One region of the Staphylococcus ursi genome, then DNA from elsewhere that is predicted to be linked to it. Evidence: predicted binding sites of a transcription regulator. Region 1 holds the regulator's gene; the other holds the start of a gene.

What was found. Region 1 encodes LexA, which represses DNA repair genes until DNA is damaged. Its sites were predicted from a motif close to CGAACATATGTTCG; they were not measured.
Region 2: a site for LexA is predicted at 6,849-6,862, ahead of uvrB (excinuclease ABC subunit UvrB). Genes of this name have one in related genera too.

Annotation. Positions count from the first base shown of each region.
Region 1 covers NZ_CP048279.1:1,734,690-1,744,855, forward strand. Annotated here, with positions in the region: gene tkt (transketolase) at 1-1,344, opposite strand, end outside; gene GZH82_RS08095 (DUF896 domain-containing protein) at 1,449-1,685, opposite strand; gene sosA (DNA damage-induced cell division inhibitor SosA) at 1,957-2,190, opposite strand; gene lexA (transcriptional repressor LexA) at 2,335-2,958, shown strand; gene GZH82_RS08110 (CAP domain-containing protein) at 3,175-4,191, opposite strand; gene guaC (GMP reductase) at 4,198-5,175, opposite strand; gene rpsN (30S ribosomal protein S14) at 5,256-5,525, opposite strand; gene rpmG (50S ribosomal protein L33) at 5,697-5,846, shown strand; gene GZH82_RS08130 (amino acid permease) at 6,200-7,651, shown strand; gene GZH82_RS08135 (hypothetical protein) at 7,826-8,140, shown strand; gene GZH82_RS08140 (Cof-type HAD-IIB family hydrolase) at 8,297-9,100, opposite strand; gene thrB (homoserine kinase) at 9,291-10,166, opposite strand, start outside.
Region 2 covers NZ_CP048279.1:2,322,640-2,332,805, forward strand. Annotated here, with positions in the region: gene hprK (HPr(Ser) kinase/phosphatase) at 1-725, opposite strand, end outside; gene GZH82_RS10980 (SHOCT-like domain-containing protein) at 1,603-1,953, opposite strand; gene uvrA (excinuclease ABC subunit UvrA) at 1,957-4,800, opposite strand; gene uvrB (excinuclease ABC subunit UvrB) at 4,806-6,788, opposite strand; gene GZH82_RS10995 (CsbA family protein) at 6,958-7,203, opposite strand; gene GZH82_RS11000 (YfbR-like 5'-deoxynucleotidase) at 7,209-7,850, opposite strand; one part of gene prfB (peptide chain release factor 2) at 8,018-9,049, opposite strand; one part of gene prfB (peptide chain release factor 2) at 9,051-9,122, opposite strand; gene secA (preprotein translocase subunit SecA) at 9,162-10,166, opposite strand, start outside.

The DNA of each region.
Region 1 (10,166 bases):
GATTGCTGCTAAACGTAATGCTGGTTTTAAATAGTCACTGAATACGAAGAATGTCGCACCATATGGGTGTAAACCACCGTGTGCAGCCATACCGTTAACAGTTGCTGCCATTGCGAATTCACGTACACCGAACCATACGTTTTTACCGACGCCATTTTCAGCAGAGAAGTCAGTTTCGTTTTTAACATTTGATTTGTTTGATGAAGCTAAGTCAGCTGAACCACCAAATAATGTTGGTACTGCTTTACTTAAAGCTTGAATCACATCACCAGAGTCTGCACGAGAAGCCCCTTTGTGACCAAGTTCAAATTTAGGAAGTTCATTTTCATAGCCTTCAGGTAATTCACCTGCTATAGCATCTTTGAACTCTTTATATAATTCAGGGTATTTCTTAGCATATTGTTCTACTTTTTCTTTCCATGCTTTTTCATTTTCATCAGCACGTTGAATCATTGTTGAATTGAAAATGTCATAAACTTCATCTTCAACATGGAAGTGTTTAGATGGATCAAGGTTATAACTTTCGAATGTTAAGTTACGTTCTTCTTCACCTAATGGCGCACCATGTGACGCGTTACTGTTAGATTTGTTAGGTGAACCGTAACCAATGATTGTTTTCACTTCAATGATTGTTGGACCTGCTTGACCTTTAGCTTCTTCAATCGCCTTATCAATAGCTTCGATGTCGTTACCATCTTTAACAAGAATGTGGTTCCAACCATAAGCTTCAAAACGTTTTTTAATATCTTCAGAGAATGCTTTTGAAGCTTCCCCGTCTAGAGAAATATCGTTTGAATCGTAAAGTGTAATCAATTTGTCTAATTTTAAGTGACCTGCAAGTGAAGCTGCTTCATGTGAAATACCTTCCATTAAGTCACCATCAGATGCCAATACATAAGTGTAGTGATCGACAACATCGATATCTTTGTTAAATTTAGCAGCTAAATGTTTTTCAGCCATTGCCATACCTACTGACATTGCAAAACCTTGTCCAAGTGGTCCAGTCGTAATTTCTACACCTTTTGTATGGTGATATTCTGGATGTCCAGGCGTTTTAGAATCCCATTGTCTAAATTGTTTTAACTCATCAAGTTCAAGTGAACCAGACACATGTAATAAACTATAAAGTAATGCTGATCCATGACCTGCTGATAAGATAAAGCGGTCTCTGTTGAAATATTCATGTGAATTTGGATTAAAGTTTAAATGGCGTGTCCATAAAGTATATGCCATTGGTGCTGCCCCCATTGGTAAACCAGGGTGACCTGAATTTGCTTTCTCAATAGCGTCAATACTTAATCCACGTATTGTATTTATAGCTAAGCTATCATTTCGTTGAGTCATTTGAAAATCCTTCCTTTCTCATTCCATATCATAATTACATTATAACCGAAACAGTGTTCGAAACCTAATAAATGGTACCGCGTTATCCATTATATTCAAAAATACTAACTACGTAATTGATTTTGCTTTTGAACTTCTTTTAATTTTTCAGGCGTTACGTCATTGCCATTTGGATCAATCACTTTTGTATTTTCGATTTGGCTTTTAAAACTGCTTCTAAACACTTCTAAATACTCACTTCTTAATTGAGATTGTTCTTTTGCTTCCGTTTCAGTAAGTCCTTCACTTTTTTTCTTATTTGCGAGTTCATTGATTCGATTTAACTTTTCTTTACTAAGCATATGAGCTCCCCTCCGTGATTTTCTTTACAAAAATATAACAGAAAAATGTTATAAAACCAAATGCTTGAACTTGGCATAAAAGTAAGCGTTATCATGGTTTGAACGTTTTTCTGTTCTAACACTTTTTTGTCGTATAGCATTTCATTTCATCTACTAAAAAGACCATCTCGTGTCGTTTAATCCATTCACATATATTTAAACAAGAAACTAGAAAAGACCATAGAGAAGATGACCTGAACCTTTTTCTCTCTATGGTCTTTGTATTGGTTATTTAATGACTCAGCGTCACGGCTACAACGGACTGTTCGTTTGTATGATTGCGCTGCTGTTCGTATTTTTGTTGTTGTTCTGTTTGTGTCGTTTTAAGTTGATGATCTGTCATTTCGTACGTTTGTTCTGTTTTGCTTGCATCAGTGGCGAGTAAAAAGAATGATAAAAATAAGATTAAAGAAATGATAAACACTGACAAGAACAAGTAAACCTCTGAACTTTTAATGTGAAGCATCTTCGTCACTCCTCGAACGTTTGTTTGTATTAATAATCTAACAGAACGAATGTTCTCTGTCAACACCAAAACGAACAAACGTTTGTTAACGTTCGCGTGGTATGTTATAATATCAACAAATAGTACTGAGAAGGAGTGTGGAAAATGAGAGAATTAACTAAAAGACAAAGTGAAATATTTGAATTTATTAAACATGTCGTGCAAACAAAAGGGTATCCACCGAGTGTTCGTGAAATTGGTGAGGCTGTGGGATTAGCTTCAAGTTCGACTGTACATGGGCATTTGTCAAGATTAGAAGAAAAGGGCTATATTCGACGAGACCCTACCAAACCCCGCGCTATAGAAATCGTGAATGAATTGATGGGCGAACCTGTGAATATGGAAGAAACAATCTATGTACCTGTCATCGGTAAAGTTACAGCAGGGACACCTATTTCTGCTATTGAAAATGTTGAAGAGTATTATCCGTTACCCGAACATTTTACATCAACACATAACGGTCAGATTTTTATCCTTAACGTTGTGGGAGATAGTATGATTGAAGCTGGTATTCTAGACGGAGATAAAGTCATTGTAAGAAGTCAATCGATTGCTGAAAACGGTGACATCATTGTTGCAATGACTGAAGAAGATGAAGCTACTGTAAAACGTTTCTACAAAGAAAAAAATCGTTACCGTTTACAACCAGAAAATAGTAGTTTAGAACCTATTTATCTAGAACAAGTTACAGTATTAGGTAAAGTCATTGGCTTGTTTAGAGAAATGTAATCTTGCGTCCACCACTCCTTCAAAAAAATGGACCTTACAAATTAAATGTAAGGTCCGCTCTTTCTAATTTTTATTCAGAATTTTTTTCACTTGTATTAAAATATCATCTGGTGTTTTCTTTTTATTCACTGTATTTTGTTGCTTTGAATTATTCTGCTTTGATGTCATTTGAATCACTTCCATGAGTGATATTCCCCAAAATTACCATTCAAAACATTAACCAATATAATTTTCTGTCCAATACGGTTGGCGTTTCTCATTAAAATCTACACCAATACCGATTGTTTTGACGTTTTCATTCAAAATATTTTTACGATGACCACTTGAATTCATTAAGCCATGGTGTGCAAAAATCGCACTTGTTTGACCATATGCCAAGTTTTCTGCTGCTGTCTGATATTGATGGCCGTCTTTTTCCATACGATCAAATGGTGATTCACCTTTAAGATTAGTATGGTCAAAATATTGATTTTCAGCCATGTCAGTACTATGTTTGCGTGCAGTGTCAGCTAATTTGTCCGAATAGTTAAGGGGTTGCAATCCTTTTTGAACTCTCTCAGCATTTAATAAATAATAATCTTCCTTCTCAAAACTTTCTTGTAAATATTGAGAAGGTGCCGCATATTGACTGTTCAATCTGTTTTCCATTTGATGACTGATTTGCATCAACCCTGTTAATTGATTGTTTTCATGTTGATCATAAAATGCAGTGGTATAAATCCCGTCTTTATCAAAAATATCGTATTCATCATTGTCATTTTCATAAATAGTGCGGCCTTTTTGAATACCTCCAATTGGTTGACCAAGTTCTTTACGTACCGCTTTTTTAGGTGTTCCGTATTTCACACCACTTTTTGATGTAACCATATTTTGATTGGTATATAAACCATGCACCTTATTGTCAATATAGCTAACCATGACAAAGTTGCTAAAATCTTGATGATAAACTTCCCATTTTGTCCCGTATTCATTACCAATTTCTGACTCAGGTTGACCCAGTTTTTGTTCGACTTCATCACGACTCATGTTCATCTGAATATTTCTAATTGCAAAATTTTGTGATTTGGGCTTTTTAAGTGTTGGTTCGTTCGTTTTACCTTCTACAAGTTGATCGATTTGTTGTGTAATCGATGTAGCAATTTTAGAAAATGTTTCATTCGGCTGAAGTGGTATGAGTAATAAAAGAATGATACCAACAACGGTGATTGAGAGAAATTTTTTGATAACGAACAGCTCCTTTTAGTCACGATCTCCGTTAAAGATAGAATTGCGTACGATGACATAATCTACTTTTCTTAAGGCATCTACATCTTTACCACCTGCGTATGAAATCGAACTTTGTAAATCTTCCTGCATCTCTACAAGAGTATCTTGAAGTGAGCCTTTATGTTCTACAAACATCTTTTTGCCTTCAACATTTTTACGTTCGCCTTTTTGATATTCTGATGCACTACCAAAATACTCTTTATATTTTTTACCTTCTATTTCAACTGTTTCACCAGGTGATTCTTCATGAGCAGCAAAGAGGGAGCCAATCATGACCATTGATGCACCAAAACGCACTGATTTTGCAATGTCACCATGTGTACGGATACCACCGTCAGCAATAATAGGTTTACGGGCAGCTTTACTACAATGATTGACCGCAGCTAATTGCCATCCGCCTGTCCCAAATCCAGTTTTAATTTTCGTAATACAGACACGCCCAGGACCAATACCGACTTTCGTTGCATCAGCGCCAGCATTTTCGAGTTCTCTCACGCCTTCTGGTGTACCAACATTACCTGCAATTACAAACGCTTTAGGTAAATGCTCCTTAATATATTGAATCATTTCAATCACTTGATCTGAATGTCCATGCGCAATATCAATTGTAATATATTCTGGTGTAAGATTCTCAGCTTTCAATGCATCAATAAATTCAAATTCACCTGGTTTAACACCTACAGAAATTGAAGCATATAACCCTTTACTTTGCATCTTTTTAACAAATGGTAAACGCGCTTCTTCTTCAAATCGGTGCATAATATAGAAGTAATCATTTTGCGCAAACCATTCAGCCAAAGATTCATTCATGACTGTTTGCATATTGGCAGGCACAACTGGCAACTTAAAACGTTTCGGTCCAAATTGTACAGACGTATCGATTTCTGAACGGCTTTTCACAACACTTTTATTCGGGATGAGTTGGATATCTTCATAGTCAAAAATTTTCATAAAAAAAGCCCCTTTATCTTTTTATTCCTTTGATAATATACTACCTTTAAGGAACAAAGTAAAATAAAGAGGGGATTGATTTACCAACTTGATTTTTTAACGCCAGGAATTTGACCTTTATGTGCATGTTCTCTAAATGCAATACGAGACATTTCAAATTTACGTAACACACCACGAGGTCGACCTGTCACTTTACATCTGCGTGTTAAACGTGTTGGTGAAGAATCTCTTGGTAATTTTCTTAACGCTTCATAGTCACCTTTTGCTTTTAATTCTCTACGTAGTTCAGCATATTTTGCGACTAATGCTTCTCTTTTTTGCTCTTTTACAATTTTCGACTTTTTAGCCATATATATGAACACTCCTTACAAATCGTAATCATTTCGTTTTATATATTAGCACATGCTTCTTCTACTTGGCAAGACTTTAATTGGTGAAAATAAAAAAGAGTTGGCAAAACGCCCTGCACGTGCTAAAATAATAAATCGTAATAGTTTCAATTTGAAAAGGAGGGACTAGTCATGCGCGTAAATGTAACATTAGCATGTACTGAATGTGGTGACCGTAACTACATCACAACTAAAAACAAACGAACTAATCCTGAGCGTATTGAAATGATGAAGTATTGCCCAAGATTAAACAAACACACTCTACACAGAGAAACAAAATAATCATAGTGAACAATCAGTGGCATTGATTTTGCGACGCTTATTTCGCAAGTGCATCAATGCATTAGCGAGCACGTCACCTTGCTTATAATTAAAATACGACATAAGTCAAATGATTCGAATATCATTTGACTTTTTTATTTATCTTATCATCATACAACTTTTCTACATATTGACCACAAAACTGCTTACGCGCTTTGTATCATGATGAAATTTCTCACTTACATTTTCTATTTTCCACACCCTATTTTAATTCTCTAAACATTTTATCGCTTTAAAGTCGAAAAATTTTATTGAAACTCATCCCCTTAACAAGTAAAATATATAGAAAGCTAATTGTTGAGGAGAAGATATGTATGGAAGAAAAAAAATTAAGTAGAGGCCTCCAATCAAGGCATATTACAATGATTGCCATTGGAGGCGCGATTGGTACAGGGCTCTTTGTCGCAACTGGCGGCGTAATTGCTCAAGCTGGTCCAGGTGGCGCGATACTTGCCTATTTGATTATCGGGGTGATGTTATACTTTTTAATGTCATCAATAGGAGAAATGGCAACTTTTTACCCTGTGTCTGGGGCATTTAGTAGTTATGCCAATCGTTTTGTAGACCCATCTTTAGGTTTTACGATGGGCTGGTTATACTGGACAATTTGGTCTCTAGTAACAAGTGTTGATATTATCGTTGCATCAAGTGTCATTAATTATTGGGATGCATTTCATTTCTTCTCACCGCTTGTATGGAGTTTAATCTTTTTAGCATTATTATTTTTAGTGAACATCTTTACCGTCAAAGCGTTTGGTGAAGCTGAGTTCTGGCTTTCTTTAATTAAAGTCGTCACAATCATTATTTTCATCGTATTAGGTATTTTAATGATTTTCGGTATTTTAGGAGGGCATTATTACGGTTTCAAACACTTTACAACTGGTGAAGCACCATTTGTTGGTGGCATTTCTGGGTTCTTAAGTGTCTTATTAATTGCAGGTTTTTCCGTTGGTGGGACTGAGGTCGTTGCAGTAACAGCTGGTGAATCAGATAATCCGAAAGCGTCTATGCCACGTGCCATCAAGCAAGTTTTTTGGCGAATTTTATTATTCTATGTATTGTCTATCGCGGTGATTTCTGCCATTTTAGCTTATACAGATCCAACATTACTCAATCAAAGTGGTTCAATCGCTCAAAGTCCATTTACGATTGTTTTTGATAGAGTCGGTATCGCTTTTGCAGCTTCTGTGATTAACGCGGTGATTTTAACATCATTACTTTCAGCTGCAAATTCAGGTGTCTTTACAACAAGTCGTATGTTGTTCTCATTAAGTCAAGATGGACAAGCACCAAGATTTTTAGGTCAAATTCATTCCCGTTCACAATTGCCATTACGCGCTTTATACACAACGTTTATTTTCATTGCATCCGTAACGATTTACGCAAACTTTAATCCACAAAGTGTCATGGGCTTACTCAATATTATTGGTGCCCTCGTTACATTTGTTTGGGCGTCAAGTATTATTGCTCAAATCAGATTACGACGTGCCATTAAAAAGCAAAATAAAGATATCAATCAATTGTTACCATATCAGGCGCCATTTTACCCTGTTGGACCAATTATCGTTATCGCAACGTTGCTATTCTTAATTTTTGGTAGTTCAGCAGAAGCATTTGTTCATTTTGATTTAGCTAAATTAGCACAAAACTTTTTACCTATTTTCATTTTATTACTTGTCTATATCGTTCATAAATCGATTCATAAAACACGTATCATCCCACTTGAAAAGATTGACTTAAGTGAACATGAATCTTATCGAGAGTAGACTAGAATTAAGGAGCCTTCTATGTAGGGCTCTTTTTTTCAGCTTCCCTACTTCCATTATGATGACATCGCGTTTGAAAGTGTGAATTTCAATAAAAAAACTTGTATATTCCATTTCCTACATATTGCGATTTCATGTATAATTAAATTAATAAATTGTAAAGGTGGGCACGTGATGATAGGACAAACAAACCTTTTCGATGATGTTTTAAAAACTGAAGAACGCTTTGTCATTGTGGTACAAGTTTTAGAAGAGAAAAACGGAAATTTGTTGAAACGTACGTTAAGAGAGTACAGCAGCTTAACTCATGAACAAATGGAAAGTTTATTTCAACATTTAAAAGAGTTGTATTTGGAGACCGAGTTTGAAGTGTCTCAATCGGCATTTGCCATCACTGTGTACACAAATTTAGATTATGCTGCAGACCAAGTATATGCACATATTAAGCGTCATCGCGGCAAACATGAGTGGACGCATACCGCGAAATAGTTAATCATTTGAAGTGCTCTGTTTAGGAGTGCTTCATTTTTTTACTGCCAAACATATTCAAATGACAACATCACCTGACACGATTTAAGAACAAACAAAAAGCAAGGTAGAAATCGTACATTGTTCAACGATTCCCTCTTGCTTTAATTGGATGGTTTATGACAATATTTGATCTAACGCGTACGGAATACCCTCTTCATCGTGACTTTTTGTAACCATATGTGCATAAGATTTCACTTCATCTGACGCATTATCCATCGCAACGGCTTTTCCGACAACTTTAAACATTTCAATATCATTTGCACTGTCACCGAATGCCACCATTTTATTAACGTCTAAATCTAAACGTTTAGCTAATTTTTTTATCGCTTCTCCTTTAGATACACCTTTACTCATAAATTCAAGGAAAAATGGCTTACTTGTTGTCATATCAACCTCGTTGTCAAATTCACCATTCATTTTTTTAATCAGTTCTGCAATATGTTCTTCATAATCGACACCCATCACTTTAGGTACAGCGTCTTGAATATAGTCTTTAATATCGTCCACTTTTTTCATTGGCAGTCCTGTCAACTCTGATTCGATATTCATATATTCATGCTCGCCTTCATAAATAATCGTATCAGCATGGTAAGTTAATACAAAAAGTTCATATTCACGGCAAAAGTCTACAATTTTATCGAATTCTGCTTTTTTAATGACTTTTTTCGAAACGACTTCTTCGCTAGAGAGTTCAATCGTTTGAGCCCCGTTGTAACTCATAATATAACTTCCAAATTCATCCATCTTTAATGCCTTTGCAGTCGGTAACATCCCCGCTGTTGGACGACCTGAGGCAAGTGCGATTTTCACGCCATTTTTTTGAAGTAGCAATAAATATGCTTTTGTTTTATCAGAGACACGGTTTTCGGAAGTCATTAACGTGTCATCCATGTCCATTACGACTAAATCTGGTTTCATCTCCAAAACTCCTTTCAATTTGATTTTATCTTACACTAAACGGCAGTAAATTCAAAATGATAGAAGCCTAAATCAAAGCGCGCACATCAAGCTTTTTGACACCATTCTTCCTCATTCTGAATGTCAATTAACAGGAAAAAGACTAGGAAACCATGAACGTCCCCCAGTCTTTCCGAAAGATATGAATGACTTAAAAATGATGTGTCACTTTCGATACGACACCCGATGTATTCACAGTCGCAAGTTCAGAATGACAATCTTCAACATGTTGACGCAATGCACGTACCGTTGGCCCACTGTTTTCTTTTTTAATCATTGTTAGAATTGTTGGACCAGCACCGGAAATCACGGTCGCATATGCGCCATGTTCGTGTGCAATTCGTTTTACCACTTCAAAATCCCGAATCAAATGTTGACGATACGGTTCATGCAACCCATCTTGTTCCATCATCTGGCCAGCGAGTTCGTAATGATGTTGAATGAAAGCACTGATCATCGTATTGCTAATTGCACTATATTTAACAGCATCTTGATGGGTAATACTGTGAGGTAGAACTTTACGTGCCTCTACTGTTTCAAGCTCATACTCGGGTATGGAAATAATGAAGTCAACATCTGGCACTTCAATATGCGCAATACTTGTCACTTTTGTTTCAGCGTTATGATAGCCCACGACTAAGCCACCATAGATCGTTGGTGCAACATTATCTGGATGCCCTTCAATTTGTGTCGCCAATTGCAATAATTCGTACTGCGATAACTCAATATCTCCAAAATAATTGGCGATAAATAAGGCCCCCACTAACGCTGAAGCAGACGAACCTAAGCCACGTGCTAATGGAATATCGCTATACATGTTAATTTCAAGCGCGGGCAAAGTCACATCATATTCAGCAGCGACTTGTTGCGCAATTTTATAAATGTAATGTGTTTCGTCTTCAGGCAAGCCAACGAGATGTGGGCCATTGTGAATAAAACGCCATTTTTCCCCCTCAATCATATGGGCGTCAATGCGTAAAAATTTATTCAGCGCCATACCAATGGAATCAAACCCACAGCCTAAGTT
Region 2 (10,166 bases), 590 kb from region 1:
ACACGATCATACAATTTATCTTGATGCCAAGTTTCCAGATTAATGTTTAAGCGAATGCGTTTTTGCGTTAAAATCGAACCCGCACCAAACAATGTCATCACATTAATAATACCCAAACCTCTTATTTCTAACAAATGTTCAATGATTTTAGGCGCCTTACCAATGAGTTGATCTTTCGTAATCTCTTTAATTTCTACGTTATCATCCGCAACAAGACGATGACCACGTTTCACAAGTTCCAGAGCTGTTTCACTTTTACCTATACCGGAATCACCTGTAATTAATACACCGACACCATACACATCGACGAGCACACCATGTAACGAAGTCGAATTGGCAAGTTCATGTTCGAGATACGTCGTCAAACGGCCCATGACACGTGTCGTTGCTTCTTCTACATAAATCAACGGCGTATCTAACTCCTGTGCCGCCTCTAACAACTCATCCGGCGCATCATGCCCGCGTGTAATAATAATGGCTGGTGTTTCAGGACGACAAAGTTTACGCATGCGCCCTTGACGTTCAGCATCTGGTAATAAATTGTAGAAAGACAGTTCTGTTGTACCTAAAAGTTGAATACGATTGGAAGCATAATGAGAAAAATATCCTGCCATCTCCAAACCAGGCCTTGAAATATCTGTATTATGTATTGGACGATTTAACCCCGCTTCACCAGCGACCACATTCATATTAAATCGCTTAACTAAATCTTGAGTCGTTAGCATCTAATCACCTCAGTTTTACTGTTTACTTTAAATCAATCTTTATTTTTAATCGCTTTTGACTACGCATTACTTGTTTCATTATACATGAATCTCCATATTTGAAACACAATTCAACATGTCCGACATTTTCCTAAAATCCACATCATCGTACTTTTATCGTGGTGTATAAATCAAGTACACCACTTGATTGCTCCCATCTTACATATCACGCATTATTACAATACACATCAAATCATTTTCAAACCATTTTAGACCTAAAAGTATACCACTAAAAAGTTACAAGAGATACTCAACTTTAGTATGATACAAAAAATAAAATACCATTTAGAATTGTCTTTGGATAACCACTCACAAAAACATTTTAGTAAGTGTCGTTAACACAACACTACCTATGATTCGACTCAATCCCATATGCATACAGAGATAGAAACGAAGCATTAGGAAAACAGAACCCATTCAGTTCCCCCATAACTTTTACATCCATTTATTCAACAATATAAAAATGAATGGCGCACACACTTTTTCTGTATGAATAATATGATAAAGAGTAGTACTCATTTTTATTTGCAAGAACCGCCCGAGACTCCTGAGGGACAATGTACGAGCTTAAATGCGATTTCTGATGTTTAAATAGTGACTACTGTTTAACGCAGTACTACGAAATCTTTGTTTCACATGAGATTTCTGTACTGCGCCCAAAATCCAATTCAGCTTCCTTCAAATATACATTGTAATCAAGCTGAATTGAGTTGAAGGTTCAACCCCTAGGAACGCGCAGAACGGTTAGGCAATCTATGTATGACGATAACCCAGACTATGTTAATCATATGTCCTAAAAAAAGGAAGTGTACCATTCACAGCACACTTCCTCTACACATTAATCTTTCTTCATTTTTTCTCTCACTTCATTCAACGTCTCTTCCACTTTCTTCAAAGCCGCTTGACGTTCACTCTCACTCATCTCTTTCACTTTATCACGATTCACACTAATAAACTTTTGGCCATGCTTTAACAAACTCGCTACACTATCCAATGTGCTATTCACAAAACCTTCTACCGTCTCTTCAAAATCACGCGTCGTTTTTTCAGAACGATTACTTTTATCTTTTGTGGTTGCATGATCTACTTCTTTTTCCGTTGTCATCGCGTCCAATAATGTCGTTGCTTCTTCTACAGAAATCTTGCCATCTTTCAGTAATTCCAGTACTTTGACTTTAGCTTCTTCCATGGCTTAGCCCTCCATTCGTTCCTTATCGCGCGCTAATACAGTTTTAAGATAACGACCTGTATAAGATTCTGGGATAGCGGCTATTTCTTCAGGTGTCCCTGTCGCAAGAATGGTACCACCGCCGTCACCACCTTCAGGACCTAAATCAATTAAGTTATCTGCTGTTTTGATGACGTCTAAATTGTGTTCGATAATCACCACTGTGTCACCATTTTCAACGAGTCGATTGAGCACTTTTAATAATCGACTAATATCATCGACATGTAAGCCTGTTGTCGGTTCGTCTAGGATATAAATTGAGCGCCCTGTTGCACGTTTGTGTAATTCTGAGGCGAGTTTGACACGTTGCGCTTCACCACCTGAAAGTGTCGTTGCAGGTTGTCCAAGCGTAATATAGCCTAATCCAACATCGACTAAAGTTTGTAATTTGCGCTTAATCTTAGGAATATTTTCAAAAAATTGAGTTGCGTCTTCTACAGTCATTTCTAACACGTCAGCAATATTTTTCCCTTTATAAGTTACTTCCAACGTCTCACGATTGTAACGTTTACCATGACATACTTCACAAGGCACATATACATCAGGTAGAAAATGCATCTCTATTTTTATAATACCATCACCTTTACATGCTTCACAACGGCCACCTTTAACGTTAAAACTAAAACGCCCTTTTTGATATCCACGTACTTTTGCTTCATTCGTTGAGGCAAAGACATCTCGAATATCATCAAATACGCCTGTATATGTGGCTGGGTTAGAACGCGGTGTCCTTCCAATAGGTGACTGATCGATATCAATAATTTTATCGATTTGATCCATTCCTGTAATTTCGTCATGTTCACCAGGTTTTACTTTTGATTTATTAATCGCTTTAGCCAATGATTTGTATAACACTTCATTCACTAGCGAACTTTTCCCTGAACCTGATACCCCCGTCACCACATTCATGACAGAAAGCGGAAAATCAACATCGACATTTTTAAGGTTATTGCTACGTGCACCTTTGACAGAAATTTTACGTTCTGTCAAAGGGCGACGATGTTCAGGAACTGGAATAAATTTTTTACCACTCAAATATTGCCCTGTGAGTGACTTTTTATTACGCATCACTTGTTTCGGCGTACCACTTGCAATCACTTCACCGCCGTGCTCACCTGCACCAGGGCCAATATCAACAAGATAATCCGCCGCAATCATCGTGTCTTCGTCGTGTTCTACAACAATTAATGTATTACCTAAATCACGCATTTCTTGTAATGTATGAATCAAACGATCATTATCTCGTTGATGTAAACCAATAGAAGGCTCATCAAGTACATACAACACACCTGACAAACGTGACCCAATTTGTGTCGCGAGTCGAATACGTTGCGCCTCACCACCTGACAATGTGCCAGACGAACGATTGAGCGTTAAATAATCGAGTCCTACATTATTTAAAAAGGTTAAACGTGACGTAATTTCTTTTAAAATTAAATGTGCAATTTGTGCATCTTGGTCAGATAGCTCGATATTTTCGTAATATGTCAATGCTTCTTTAATGGATTGTTCTACTACTTCGCCGACATTTTTACCTGCCACATAAACCGACAATGCTTCACGACTCAAACGTTGGCCGTGACACGTTTCACACACTTGTTCCCCCATATATTTTTGCATCATTTCACGTACATATTCAGAAGGGGACTCATGGTAACGACGCTCAATATTCGGGACAACCCCTTCGAACGGCATCGTACGTTTACGCTCTTGACCGAATTTCGACTTGAATGTAAACTCAATTTCTTTGTCACCAGAACCGTATAAAATGATATTTCTTTGGCGTTCAGTCAATTTTTTATATGGTTTATCCATATTGATTTTGTACACTTCACAAACACGCTTTAACATCGATGGATAAAAGTCCGAACTTGTCGGCTCCCAGGGTAAAATCGCGCCTTCATTGAGCGTCTTATCTTTATCAGGTACGACTAAATCTAAGTCTACCGTTAACTTTTGTCCTAAGCCATCACATGTTGGACACGCACCGAATGGACTGTTAAAACTGAACATTCTCGGTTCTAACTCACCAATTGAAAAGCCACAAATGGGACATGCATGCTTTTCTGAAAACTCCAGTTTATCCCCATCAATAATATCCACGACGAGTCGACCGTCTGCTAATTCAAGTACAGTCTCGATAGAATCTGCTAAACGTGTTTCAATACCCGGTTTCACGACTAAACGGTCCACGACAATTTCAATGGTATGATTTTTATTTTTATCCAGTTCCGGTGCTTGTGTCACGTCCATAATTTCACCGTCAACACGCACACGTACATAACCTTTTTTACTGATGTCCGTTAATAATTTTTCATGCGTCCCTTTACGATGGTTCACAACAGGTGCTAGCAGTTGAATTTTCGTACGTTCTTCTAATTCCATAATACGGTCAACCATTTGTTGTACAGTTTGCGATTCGATTTCGATACCATGATTTGGACAAAAAGGCTTTCCGATACGCGCATAAAGGAGACGAATGTAATCGTAAATTTCCGTTACAGTCGCCACCGTTGAACGCGGGTTTTTACTTGTTGTCTTTTGATCAATAGATATCGCTGGAGACAAACCTTCAATAGTATCTACGTCTGGTTTATCCATTTGCCCTAAAAACTGACGAGCATATGCGCTTAAAGACTCCACATATCGACGTTGCCCTTCAGCATAAATCGTGTCAAATGCGAGCGAGGACTTCCCTGAGCCCGACAGTCCCGTCATCACAATCAACTGATTTTTTGGCAATTCGATATCAACATTTTTTAAATTGTGGGCACGTGCCCCTTTCACTACGATTGATGGTTCTTTCATGCATTTCACCCTTTTGATTTTAGTTCAAATAATAAATCTCTTAATTCGGTTGCTCTTTCGAAATCTAATGCTTTTGCGGCTTCTTTCATTTCTTTTTCTACATTTTCAATCGTTTTTTCACGTTCTTTTTTCGTCATTTTCTTCGGTACTTCTTTACGTTGATCTTCATTAGTTTCATCCGTTTCGACCGTTGCACTAATGACATCATGAATTTCTTTATTAATTGTTTTCGGTACAATACCATGTTTTTCATTGTACGCGATTTGAATTTCACGACGTCGTTCAGTTTCATCAATCGCAACTTTCATTGAATCTGTTATTCGATCCGCATACATGATGACACGCCCTTTATCATTACGCGCTGCACGACCCATCGTTTGGATTAACGAACGCTCAGAACGTAAGAAACCTTCTTTATCTGCATCCAAAATCACCACTAATGACACTTCTGGAATATCAAGTCCTTCTCTAAGCAAGTTAATACCGATGAGCACATCAAATGTTCCCATACGTAAGTCTCGAATAATTTCAATCCGTTCTAACGTTTTAATTTCAGAGTGCAAGTAATTGACCTTTACACCAGCTTCTTTTAAATAAGTTGTTAAATCTTCACTCATTTTTTTCGTTAACGTTGTAATCAGTACACGTTCGCCTTGTGCTGTTCGTTCTTGAATTTCACTGAGCAAGTCGTCGATCTGATTTTTAGTAGGGCGGACTTCGATTTTTGGATCTAACAAGCCAGTTGGTCGAATAATTTGTTCAATCATTTCATCTGTACGTTCGATTTCATATGGGCCTGGTGTCGCCGATACATAAACAAGTTGTTTCGCTTTTTGTTCGAACTCTTCAAACTTCAATGGTCTATTGTCTAATGCACTCGGGAGACGGAAACCATGCTCGACTAACACTTTTTTACGTGCTTGGTCTCCGTTGTACATTCCACGAATTTGAGGCAACGTAACATGCGACTCATCAATCATAATGAGCCAATCATCACCAAAATAATCTAACAAAGTGTACGGTGTAGAGCCGAGTGGTCGCAACGTAAGATGAACTGAATAGTTTTCAATCCCTGACGTAAAGCCCATTTCGCGCATCATCTCTAAATCATAATTCGTTCGTTGTTCTAAACGTTGCGCCTCGAGTAATTTATTTTCATTTCTTAAATATTCAAGTTGTTCTTCTAATTCTTTTTCAATACGCTCAATCGCAATCTTCATTTTTTCTTCACGGGTTACGAAGTGAGAAGCTGGGAAAAGCGCAAAGTGTTCGCGTTCTTTTAATACTTCACCCGTTAAATAGTTAATCTCACTAATGCGATCTACTTCATCACCAAAAAATTCAACACGAATACATAACTCTTCACGTGAAGCCGGGAAAATCTCAACGACATCGCCGCGTACTCTAAATGTCCCGCGTCTAAAGTCAATGTCGTTTCGTGTATATTGTACGTCAACGAGCTTTCGCAATAACTCACTTCTATCCATTTCCATCCCTACACGAATGCTCACAACTAAGTCACGGTATTCGTCTGGATTACCTAAACCGTAAATACAACTCACACTGGCGATAATAATGACATCATCTCGTTCAAACAGCGCACTCGTTGCTGAATGTCGGAGTTGGTCTATTTCATCGTTAATCGACGCATCTTTTTCAATAAACGTATCGGTAGACGGAACATACGCTTCTGGTTGGTAATAATCGTAGTAACTTACAAAATATTCCACTCTATTTTCAGGAAAGAAGGTTTTGAACTCACTGTACAATTGCCCTGCTAACGTTTTGTTATGCGCAATAATGAGCGTCGGTTTGCCCACTTCTTTAATGACATTACTCATCGTAAATGTTTTACCTGTACCTGTTGCACCGAGTAATGTTTGATGACGCTTGCCTTCTTCTATCCCTTTTACCAGTGCTTTGATGGCTTGGGGTTGGTCCCCTTGTGGTTCGAAATTTGAAGCAATTTTAAAGTCATGATGCTCCATTCACTGTCCGCCTCCTATCTACTTAGTACTCATATTTTAACAGAACACAACGATGAAATACAAACATTTGTTCGCAATCCAACACAAAGAGGAGTGCTTCTGATAACATTCAAACTGTGTCAGATTCACTCCTGATGCCGCTATAATTGCGAAGGCGTATGGACAACGATCACATACCGCCCTCTCTATCATGCTCGATATGATGAATTTTTAGTTCTTCTACAATAATATACCCTGCTAACAATGATACAACGTCAAGGAAAATAATCCATTCATTATGGAAAAATCCTTTATAAACTGAAGCACCGATCACGACTAATGTAATGAGCGTCCCCATCCATTTACTTCTCGTTATCGCGCTGAAAATAACCACAAGGACACAAGGAAAAAAAGCGGCCAATAGATACCAAATCAACCCTATCACATCTTTCTTTTATTTAGGATTTGCATCGTCATTTCTTTTAATTCAGTGCGTGGTATAAATCTTTCAGTTAACATTTCTGGAATAATATTTTCAATAAAATCCTGTACGGAAGCCAAATGATCAAATTGCATAATCGTTTCAAGACTCATCTCATATATTTCAAAAAATAGAGGTTCAGGATTACGTTTTTGTATTTCACCAAATGTTTCATATAATAAATCAATTTTATCTGCGACCGATAGAATTTGTCCTTCTAACGAGTCATCTTTACCTTCTTGTAGGCGACGGCGATAAATATCTTGGTACTGTTCTGGAATTTCTTCTTTAATGAATGTATCAACCATTTCCTCTTCCACTTGTGAGAACAGTTTTTTCAATTCTCCGCTTGCATACTTCACAGGCGTTTTAATATCTCCCGTAAATACTTCAGCAAAGTCATGGTTGAGCGCTTTTTCATATAAACTTTTCCAATCCACTGTCTTACCGTGATACTCTTCAACCGTACCTAAATACTGGGCAATTTTTGTAACTTTGAATGAGTGCGCGGCTACATTATGCTCGAAGTATTTAAATTTCCCGGGTAATCGAATGAGCTTTTCTAAGTCTGATAACCTTTTAATATATTGATGAATTCCCATAATCAACCTCCTCCTGTCATGTTTACGTTTGATGTCCATTTGTTGATTATATTAACACATTTATTCGTGAAATATCACTTGTTTCTTGCCTTTATAAAAAATGATATTGGTGAATGATACATTTCAGGGGCTCGAACAATTGAATGCCCTAGCCCCTGCTTTTCATCTTATTGCATTTGATGTCTTAAATACGCTTCGATAAACGGACCAATCTCACCGTCCATGACTGCGTTGACGTTGCCCGTCTCCTCGTTTGTACGGTGATCTTTCACCATAGAATAAGGGTGGAAAACGTAAGAACGAATTTGACTCCCCCAACCAATCTCTTTTTGTTCACCACGAATGGCAGCTAACTCTTGTTCTTTTTGTTCTAACTCAAGTTGATAAAGTTTCGCTTTCAACATTTTCATCGCTGCTTCTCTGTTTTTAATTTGTGAACGTTCATTTTGATTATTCACCACAATACCTGTCGGATGGTGCGTAATACGGATGGCTGATTCAGTTTTGTTAATATGCTGACCACCCGCACCTGACGCACGGAAAGTATCCACAGTAATATCGTCTGGGTTGATTTCAACTTCGATTTTTTCGTTGTTAAATTCAGGAATTACATCACATGACGCAAATGACGTATGGCGACGCCCTGAAGAATCAAACGGCGAAATACGAACGAGACGATGGACACCTTTTTCAGCTTTTAAGTAACCGTAAGCATTGTGACCTTTGACGAGCATGGTCACACTTTTAACACCCGCTTCATCGCCTGCTTGATAATCGACAATTTCCACCTTAAAACCTTGCTGTTCACAATAACGTTGATACATACGCAACAACATATTTGTCCAGTCTTGAGACTCTGTACCACCTGCACCAGGATGTAGCTCGAGAATAGCATTGTTTGCATCATGTTCGCCATCCAGCAAGAGTTGTAATTCGAATTGATCTACTTTCGTTTGGAATCCAATGACTTCTTGTTCTAAATCATCTTTCATTTCGTCATCATATTCTTCTTGTAACAATTCATACGTTGCAACCATTTCTTCAAGCGTTTCAGCAACTTCATAGTAATTGTTCACAACAGATTTTATGGCATTATTCTGGTCGATAATCGTTTGCGCGCGTTCTTGATTATCCCAAAACTGTGGGTCCGCCATCATCTCTTCATATTCTTGGATGTTCGTCTCTTTATTTTCTAAGTCAAAGAGACCCCCTAAGTTGTTCTAATTTTGCGCTATAACTATCCATATTGCGTTTAAGTTCGGACAATTCCATCGTGTATCGCTCCTTTTAAATATTCAGCTATTGCCACCGCTATTTGCCGTGACAATTTTTATATTTTTTGCCACTTCCACATGGACATGGTTCATTACGTCCGACCTCATGTTCTTTGACAATAGGTTGTGGTTTAACTTTCTCTTTGCCATCTTCAGCTGAAACGTGCTTACCTTCTAATTCTTTCGTTTTCTCACGTTCAACATCTTCTTCTACCGTGATGACAGATTTCAGAATATATTTGCTGACATCTTCTTCAATACTTTGCATCATCATATCGAACAATTGATGTCCTTCATTTTGATAGTCACGCAATGGATTTTGTTGACCATATGAACGTAAATGAATCCCTTGACGGAGTTGGTCCATCGTATCAATATGTGACGTCCAATGATTATCAATCGAACGCAATAATATCATACGTTCAAACTCCGGCATACGCTCGCCTAGTTGATCTTTTTGACGATTGTATGCAGCTTCAATTTTCGCCCAAATGACTTCAAACATATCCTCTCTATCTTTACCGTTAATTTCACTTTCTGTTAAGTCACCTTCATGTAAAAAGATGTCTTGAACATAGTAAATCAGTGGCTCGTAGTCCATCTTTTCTTCGTCTTCATTCAAGTAATGTAGCAATGCGCGGTCTAATGTGGAATGCATCATTTGCATCACTAGGTCCGTACTTTGATCTTGGTCAATGATTTGATTACGTTCTTCATACATGATTTCACGTTGTTTACGTAACACTTCATCATATTCCAAAATACGTTTACGCGCATCAAAGTTGTTACCTTCTACACGTTTTTGTGCAGACTCTACAGCACGTGACACCATTTTAGATTCAATCGGTGTAGAATCATCCATCCCTAGACGACTCATCATCGCTTGCATACGTTCCGAACCGAAGCGCACCATCAAATCATCTTGTAATGATAAATAGAAACGACTGTCCCCTTTATCACCTTGACGACCTGAACGACCACGTAGCTGATCATCAATACGACGTGATTCATGACGTTCAGTGCCAATTACCGCTAGACCACC